Regions from separate parts of the Ectobacillus sp. OTK genome, predicted to be linked through region 3. Evidence: riboswitches for the same ligand, from Rfam matches in the RefSeq annotation. Region 3 holds a riboswitch; each other region holds the start of a gene.
The links. A riboswitch is a leader RNA that binds a small molecule or an ion and turns the genes downstream of it on or off. The one in region 3 is predicted to bind cobalamin.
Positions count from the first base shown of each region.

Region 1: linked by a shared signal. The riboswitch ahead of metE (5-methyltetrahydropteroyltriglutamate--homocysteine S-methyltransferase) and the one ahead of AC6HZ4_RS27605 (HoxN/HupN/NixA family nickel/cobalt transporter) in region 3 are both predicted to bind cobalamin.
Region 2: linked by a shared signal. The riboswitch ahead of AC6HZ4_RS04740 (hypothetical protein) and the one ahead of AC6HZ4_RS27605 (HoxN/HupN/NixA family nickel/cobalt transporter) in region 3 are both predicted to bind cobalamin.
Region 4: linked by a shared signal. The riboswitch ahead of AC6HZ4_RS12915 ((2Fe-2S) ferredoxin domain-containing protein) and the one ahead of AC6HZ4_RS27605 (HoxN/HupN/NixA family nickel/cobalt transporter) in region 3 are both predicted to bind cobalamin.

Region 1 covers NZ_AP048547.1:5,129,031-5,131,231, reverse strand. The annotation lists gene tagU (polyisoprenyl-teichoic acid--peptidoglycan teichoic acid transferase TagU) at 1-94, shown strand, start outside; SAM riboswitch class I at 362-472, shown strand; cobalamin riboswitch at 584-776, shown strand; gene metE (5-methyltetrahydropteroyltriglutamate--homocysteine S-methyltransferase) at 938-2,201, shown strand, end outside.
Region 2 covers NZ_AP048547.1:957,392-959,592, forward strand. The annotation lists gene lonB (ATP-dependent protease LonB) at 1-143, opposite strand, end outside; gene AC6HZ4_RS04730 (CbtB domain-containing protein) at 157-348, opposite strand; gene AC6HZ4_RS04735 (hypothetical protein) at 338-844, opposite strand; gene AC6HZ4_RS04740 (hypothetical protein) at 834-1,316, opposite strand; cobalamin riboswitch at 1,493-1,698, opposite strand; partial or broken gene AC6HZ4_RS04745 (SCO family protein) at 2,156-2,201, shown strand, end outside.
Region 3 covers NZ_AP048548.1:81,283-83,483, reverse strand. The annotation lists gene AC6HZ4_RS27610 (multicopper oxidase domain-containing protein) at 1-415, opposite strand, end outside; cobalamin riboswitch at 878-1,067, shown strand; gene AC6HZ4_RS27605 (HoxN/HupN/NixA family nickel/cobalt transporter) at 1,222-2,022, shown strand.
Region 4 covers NZ_AP048547.1:2,611,877-2,614,077, reverse strand. The annotation lists gene cobJ (precorrin-3B C(17)-methyltransferase) at 1-219, opposite strand, end outside; gene AC6HZ4_RS12920 (HoxN/HupN/NixA family nickel/cobalt transporter) at 221-925, opposite strand; gene AC6HZ4_RS12915 ((2Fe-2S) ferredoxin domain-containing protein) at 926-1,309, opposite strand; cobalamin riboswitch at 1,429-1,614, opposite strand; cobalamin riboswitch at 1,798-1,996, opposite strand; gene AC6HZ4_RS12910 (NUDIX hydrolase) at 2,115-2,201, opposite strand, start outside.

The DNA of each region.
Region 1 (2,201 bases), on a different replicon from region 3:
AATAGCATCGGACGGCATTTGGTATTACCATGTATCAGATGAAACACGTCAGCAGATTTCACAAAAGCTTCGTCAGCATTTAGAGCTGCAATAAGCGCTCTGCTTCAGACTATGGAAAACGACTTTGTCAATTGACAAGGTCGTTTTTCTATACGAAAATAGGCTGGATGTTTCTGGATGGTTTTTTCTCCAAATAGAGGGGATAATGCTTTCCCAAGCAGTAGCTCTGTATTATAGCCTATCGCAAACAGTGGACCGGGAATCACTCAAGATTCATATTTTTTGAAAATTCTTTTTGACACCCTGAGATTATTATGTTAACATGGCTATTAAATTCAAAATATTAATAAGATACTAAAAACTCTTATTGAGAGCGGTGGAGGGACTGGCCCTGTGAAACCCGGCAACCATTCAACAGCTTTGTTGAAAAGGTGCTAATTCCTGCAAAGCATATTGCTTTGACAAATAAGAGGGGATTCCATAAATAATGAAGCCTCTCTATTTGGAATAGAGAGGCTTTTTATATTTAGGAAGGGATAAGCTAAAAGCGGGCCGAGACCCAGCATCTTTCTTATTAAAAACTACATAACAAAATGCATTAGGTGCTGTGTAAATCATTTACTCAGCTTAAAAGGGAAGACCGGTGAAATGCCGGCACGGTCCCGCCACTGTGATGGGGAGCGACTTATCAATGAGCCACTGTTTCATGTTGAAATGGGAAGGGATAAGAAGCGATGAGCCTAAGTCAGGAGACCTGCCTGTTGTGTGCGCTTGTACTCTACGAGGATATAGAGAGGAGTGAGGAATACGTGTTGAGAAAATCAGGATATCTCAACTCTAGTTAGCTATGCGTATGAATCTCTCTTTTCTATTTAGAAAAGGGAGATTTTTTAGTTGGGGATGAAAATACAAACATATGAGGAGTGTAAAAAATACGATGAATACAGTAAAAAGCTCAAATTTAGGCTATCCAAGAATTGGTGAAAAACGCGAATGGAAACAAGCACTTGAACAGTTTTGGGCAGGGAAACTAGAAAAAGAAGCATTTTTAAAGCAAATTGAAGAGATTCGCCTGCAGCACCTTCAGAAGCAAAGGGAGCAAGGAATTGATCTGATCCCGGTTGGAGACTTTAGCTTGTATGATCATGTACTTGATACAGCTGTTATGTTCGGCTTAGTGCCAAGACGCTTTGAATATGGCGGAGGTACAGTATCGCTTGAAACGTATTTTAATATAGCACGGGGCACTAAGGGTGCGGTTGCGTCTGAAATGACAAAATGGTTTAACACAAACTATCACTACATTGTTCCAGAGCTGGGCGAAGCGGTACCTGCTCTTGTTGAAAACCGTCCGCTTCAATTTTATAAAGAGGCTAAACAAAAACTTAATATTGATGGAAAGCCAGTTATTTTAGGACCTGTAACATTTGTAAAGCTGTCAAAAGGCTATCAAAAAAGTGAATTTAAAACAGTTGTTAATCAATTTGTACCGCTTTATGCTGACATCCTGCGCACATTACAACAAGAAGGTGCAGAGTGGGTACAAATCGATGAACCGATTTTATCAACAACGCTTTCGAAAGAAGAGGTTGCGTTATGCAATGATATTTATCAAACATTGCATGAAGCAGCACCAAACATAAAGGTAATTTTGCAAACCTATTTTGAGAGCATTGAACATTACAAAGATGTCATCTCACTTCCTGTTCAAGGAATTGGACTTGATTTTGTACATGATTCCGGCCAGAATCTTGCTGCTTTGAAAAAGTACGGGTTCCCAGAAGACAAGGTGCTTGCTGCTGGAGTAGTTGACGGGCGTAACATATGGCGTGCAAATCTTGATGATAAGTTTTCCATTCTTACAGAGATTGCAGAGGTAGTTTCAAAAGATCGCCTAATTGTGCAGCCTTCATCAAGCTTACTGCATGTGCCTGTGACAGTGAAAAGCGAAGAAACGCTCACTGAGACTCTAAAAGATGCATTATCATTTGCTGATGAAAAATTACATGAAATTGTTGTACTTACAAAAGGACTGCAAGAAGGAAAGGAAACAGTGCAGACAGAAATTACTGCAAGTGTAGAAGCTATAGAAGCATTAAATCAATCATCAGTTCGAAACAATACACAAGTTCAGGAAGCGATTCGCAGCCTGCATACGTATAGAGCAGAGCGGCAAGCACCATTTACAGTCCGTCAAGAGC
Region 2 (2,201 bases), on a different replicon from region 3:
TATAATAGCGAAAAAAGCTGTTCTGGATTTTTGTTATAAAAACGAAGAAACATAGAAATCGTCTGTTCAAGTGCTAGTACTTGTCGCTTCTTGGCAAAACGGTTCATCACGATAGAGAAAAATTGAATTAAAATATGATTCAATGAAAAAACCACCTTAATGGCATGGAATGAACATTAACGAATGTCGTAATTCATGAAGCGTATCATGAACGGGAGCGTAACCGGAAAAAAGAGTGGTATAAAGTACGATACCCGCTAAAATAGCAACCACGGTTAATTGCATCGGGAGTGACAAAAAGATATTTTTAAAACCTGTTTTCTTGGTATGTTCAAATTTATACGACATGAGTACGCTCTCCTTCCGTTAGTCGATTTGCTTTTTTCAATCGTGTCACACCTATACCTAAAAGCATTCCAATTATAATTATAAGTATCAAAAATGCTAATGTTTTCATTTTGACAAACATTGGAGGATGGAATGCTTGCACTTCAACCTTCATTTTCTTTTCTGAGATCACAGAGTTTGTCTTCGGATCGATGAGGGAAATGGTTACTTGATGTTCTGCTCCGTCAAAAAACTGCATGGCAAATTTGTATGATCCGTCAACAGAGCGACTGTTCATAGATAAGATGTGTGCCCCATCTTCTAATCGTACTGCCTGAAAACGCACTTCAAAAGGCCCTTGTTCTTGCGTTTCCAATTTCCCTTCAAAAGTGAAGGGCTCTCCTACACGGGCATGATAGCCTTCTGCACCTCCTACATGTGATTCGTGGGCGAATGCAGCGGATGACATCGTCAGTATAAAAATGAGAACCAAAGCTAATATGAATTTAGATCGCATGTACGTTCTTCCTCCTTTTCGCCAATACAAATCCGGCAATGAATCCAAATAGAGCTAGAGAAACAATGAAAATAATCGCTTTTTTTACTTCGACCGGATTTTCATGGATATTGATGAGAAGTTCATGAGTTCCAACCGATTTACCTTTCTCGTCCATGACTTCTACTTTCATTTGATAGTCGCCGCGAATAGGGAACATGTAGTCAAATGAAGCTTTCCCATTTTCCACAGAAAAGGTGGAATTTATTAATTTTGTACCTTCAACCATGGGGAAATCTGTTGGCGAGAAAAATTTTCTCTCTGGGCTACTAAGAACAATATGCGCGGAGCCGTTTTGAATATCCGGAAGCGTTAGCTCTACTTTAGCGGTATCCAAATCAGGCCGTGCTTCTTTACCCTGTCCATTTTTTACTTCAACTTGTACTTTTTCTTCCGCCATTATCGATGTGAGCGGCATCATTGATAGAAACATTATAAAGGCGAATACACTTATGAAAGTCGTTCTTATCATTACAATCTTTTCCTCCATTCTGAAAAATAAAAAACACCTTCTACAAAAGTGCAGAAAGTGCAAATAAAAGCTAAAAAGGCCAGAAAAAGGCCCAAAAAAGCTCTTTATTTCACCTCCCCTATCCTCGTAGGCTTACTTGTGATAACAAGAAAAAGGCAGGTCTCCTGACTTATGGATCAAACGCATATTACTGAATAACACATTCAGTTTGCATAAGCCTTCCCATTTTGCACAGTGACTTACGCATGCTCTCCAATTACAGTGGCGGGACCGTGTCGGATTTGCACCGTTCTTCCCTTTTAAGAAACACCCTCGGTGTTTCACCTTTTCCCAAATATATTTAACTTTTAGATAAATCATGATAATTATAATCGATATTTTACTTACTGTACATGGTAGTAAGAAGAAACAATTGCAGGGGGATTATCCACATCGCCATCAAGGTAAACTAATTAAATACCCCCAAAACGAAAAAATGCGTTATTCTTTCTCTATCACCATGGAAAGGATGGCACATTTTGTATGATGTGTTCTGTATCTCAAGAATTACCTTCTTTAATCCTATGTTGTCGTTTATATACGAATTTTGATAAACTGACACTGCCTTCATATAAGAGTAATACTTGTCCTAATCTTCCCAGGTTGGTTGACGCTTTGGATTGCTGTGCTAAGCGATACAGGTGCTGCGCTTCTTGTGATTCTCAACAGTATGTGTTTGTTACGGAACAAATAAGTTTGTATGGGGCTACCTCGTAGCTCCATACCTTACATAAAAAAACAACAGGGAGAAAGGGATTCCTATGAAAAAAATGCGTGTAAATGGACTGCTTATGCTTGTTTTCATGA
Region 3 (2,201 bases):
TATTTGTAAAATAGAATCGAAGCAAATCCCCTTCCGTACAACGAAACGTAGGTCCTGGAATCGTTCCGTTATATGTCCATCCTGGAAATTTAATGCCTTTTGCGATTTCAATTTCTTTATCGATGGCAACAACTGTATATTCACGCAAAATTTGACCGTTAGGAAGTCTAGTGACCTTCCCATAATCAAATTCAGTCAGTAGTTTTTCTGCCATTTTATATCCTGAAGTTTTTATACTGTCATTCATCATCTGACTATGATCTGTATTACTGTGGTTTTTGGTATGAGATTGCGCTTTAACCGAAGGGGTAAAAGGCGCTAAACTATTTAGAAAATAACTCCCTGCCAAGCCTATGGCGCCAGCAGATCCCAACTTTAATATATCTCTTCTGGAAAATTGGTTTTGTTCAGACATTTTTAATCCCCCTAAAAAAGTTTCCTTAACGCAAAAATATGTTGTTAAGCTAAAATTTATTCTCAAAGGAAAGGTTTGTCAATGTTTATTTTTTAGGGTCACCGAAACAATCTGTAAACTAAGTGTCAAATTTGGATTTAATATCCATATTTTATTGCTTAATCAGCAGCATTTCAGGTAATTACTGATATGAAAACACTGGATTAGAAGTAAATTTTTCTTATTTCATAAAATTAGTTTAAGTCTAGAAAAACTTTCTTCAGTAAGCGACCTAAAAGAAGTTCTTCTAAGATTTAAAGATACGTTGAATATCAAGTCTGTTATGGTAATCTAACATGGATACAGGTTAAATATACTGTGATTCTCTTATTAGCCAATTAGGATGTAAACTAATACAGAGTTATAGCATAAAAAATTAAGTTTTACATTTTGAGAATTATACGTATAATCAAGTTACAACATCATATTGTAAGCAAACTAGGTGCCCTTGTGAGAGCAAGGGGTAACAGGGAATCGGGTGCAAATCCCGAGCGGTCCCGCCACTGTAATTGAGGAGTTCTCTATCATGTATGTCACTCAACCATATCTTGGGGAAGACGATAGAGCGCGATGATTCAAAAGCCAGGAGACCTACCTAGGTTGTAACACCAAAACAGCCTTCGCGGAAAGGAGAGGTGTACGGAGATGAAGCGACAATTGTATTCTGCCATTTTGTCGTCTATTTGCGCGTACCCATGAATCCTTAACCAGTTAAAGGTTAAGGTTTTTTTATGTCTTGTTTATTTATAAAAAGGGGGAATTTTCACATGGAAACTGTATCACTTTTTTTACTTGTTTTTGTATTAGGGCTTCGACATGGACTAGATGCGGATCATCTTGCTTTTATTGATGGACAAACTCGTTATAATTGGCGAATGGGCAGTCCGTTTGCACGTTGGGTGGGTACATTATTTGCATTGGGTCATGGAGGAATGGTAGCTGTAATAGCTAGTATTTTAGGAATGGTGATAGAGAATTTTTCATTCCCAACTTATTTTGATAATATTGCATCCTGGGTGTCGATTGTTTCTTTATTCCTTATTGGAACGTTAAATACTTATAATCTATTGCGCACCAGAAATAATCAGGAAGAATTTCAATTGAGTGGATTAAAGGGTAAATTTATTCCTAGAGTTGCTAAGGGAACAACAAATCCTTTACTTATTATTTTAGTAGGGGCTTTGTTTGCCTTGGCTGCCGAGACGGTAAGTCAAACGGCTGTCTGGTCTTTAGCAGCAGGGAATGCAGGTGAATATACACCTTTACTTTTAGGACTAGTTTTTATGTTTGGCATGATGATTACAGATACAATTGATTCATTAATTGTCTATAAAATGGTGAATCAGTCAAGCAAAATCGGCCAGTCTGCGTCAAGAATCCTGGGTTGGGTGATTGTTGTCTTAGCGTATGGGGTTTCCTTCTATCTGGCATTTACCTTCTTTAATCCGTGGGCAGAACTCAATTTCGAAATCGTGGGAATCATTCTTTTTATTTTTTTAGTCGCCACTTTTGCCTTTGTAAGTGTTCGATCTAGGAAACAAAGCATTGAAACACATACTACAAATTAATAAAAAAAGCTCTGACAATTTTATGGTGTCAGAGCTTTTTTGTTACTTATAAGATAGCAAGGGAGCACTGAAAAGGGCTGTGATTTTAAAACATCATGATCTTTTTTAGTGCCCTCACAAGTTCTGAGGGATTTTTGTTCTGTTCACAACATTCCTGAAAGCGGAAGTAAAGCTATGAA
Region 4 (2,201 bases), on a different replicon from region 3:
GCCCTGCTCAGCCAGCTTCACCGCTTCTTGTGCCCGGCTTACCTCCTCCGTCATACCAGTGCTGACAATTTGCTGCCCTGTTAATAATCCCTTAATCAGGTCTACGTATGTTTTGTAGCCAATAATAACATCACTTTCCTGTAATGCTTCTCTTGCCCGTTCTGTAATATGTTCAAAGCTTCCCGGACCAAAGCCAATTACAAGCAATTTTCCTTTCATCTTAAGCGCCTCCCTTCCAGCATTCTAGCAACATAAAAACCCCTAGCCCTAGACTATACATCCCTGTAATTGAGCCAAGTGCAAGAAAAAGAATTCTTCGAAGTCTAGCCTTCATAAACCCCCAAGACAGACAAAATGTGATACATATGGTGGAAACAAGCAGTCCAATCACAAAAAGAATGAGTTGCATCGTGGCAGCTAATGTGCTGTTCAGATCAACCGCATGTGAAATGAGAGCAATTTGCGTAGGGCTCTCTACTCCAATTCCATGAATAATCCCTATTAAGAAAGCACTCGCAATCCCAAAGGAAACAGGATGTACTCTCTTTTGTTGTTTGTCCCTTCCAAAAAGACTTGCTATATACTCATATACAATTTGTATGCGGCTTTTATGCTCATACTCTTTTTTTTGCCGGAAAATCGAATGCAAGATTACGATCCCTAAAATAAGAAGTGTTATCCCTACTCCCGCTTCCATCCACTGGCGGACAGCAGATGAGAAAGTTAAGCCGATAAAAATAGATAGTAATCCAATAACAAACACAATAAAACCATGTCCGAAAGCATACATAATTCCAAGAGAAAGTCGTCTTCTCTTTTCAGTTTCGCTGCCTACCATATCCGCAATTGCAGCCACATGATCTCCGTCCATTCCATGCCGAATTCCTATAAAAATCGCTAGCATAGCAAAAGTAATTGCTTCCATTTAGAACTTCTCCTTTACGGGCTTTGATACCCCAACAATACAATCTGTTTGCTCTGGTGCGACAAAACCAGCATCGCTATATTCGTATATGACCGCATCCTCTATAACCTGTCCTCCAGCTAAATGCTGCCGCACAATCTCCGTACCGAACTCCGGCGTAACAGCCTTATACCAGGTTCCTTCTGGATACACAATCATCACACAAGCATCCTTGCATCGTCCGTTACAGCGCGTTCTCGTTGTATGTACAACAGAATCTAAATCTAAATAGGCAATCTCATCGCGAACCGCCTTTGTAACCTCCTCTCCTCCCTTTCTCATACAACTGCTCCCGTTACAAATTAGTACATGATGCTTTGTTCCTCGTAGGTTCCAAGTTGTCATCCTAATCCCTCCTATTATCCTAATAAAATAAAATGCACCTCTATCGAATAGAGGTGCAGAATATACGCATAACAAAAATGCCGCGATATTGCACTTCCCCTATAAGCCCGTAGGTTTCGTGAAACAAATGAATATAGGTAGGTCTCCTGACTTCGGATCTTTGCTTTCTTGCGTCTTCCCGATCAGACTCAGTGACATATGTGCAAGAAAACTCCCCTATACAGTGGCGGGTACCGTGACGGATTTTAACCGTTCTTCCCTTTTAAGCACAACACGCGCTGTGCACCCAATTCAAATCATATGCAATTTTCTTCTTTCCAAAAATACAATTTAAGGAAAATGATCCTTAACGATAAGGAACAGAAATTAATCAAAATGCAAAAAATCCGCTCAGTGGAATTTGAGCGGATGAAATAGACATAAAAGGGCAAATAGATATGAATCCCTTTGTCATCATCGCTTCCCATTCTCCATCCCCGAAGAAATTGAAACTTTATAAGATTAAGACAGGTCTCCTGGCTTGTGTATCATTCTACTTTGAGCCCTTCCCATATAAGCTGCCTCTTACAAAAGCATTCTTATACAGTGGTCTGCTCATTTCGTTCACACTTACAGTTGCGGGGACAGCTCCGGATTCTCACCGAATTCCCTTTTAAGCTTTATAGCATCTTATCCTACTGATTGATAACATAATATGTAATTTTCTAACAATTAGAACCCTGAATATTTCTTATCATATGATAGATGAAATATATCAAGTTTTCAACAAATAATTAAAAAAATTTTCAAAATTACAGACTCTCAATCACTTCCCATCTAATATTTCTAAGAAATGTGCAAGAATTCTAGCAGTCAATCCCCAAATCACCCGATCCTCGTAATAATAAAAATA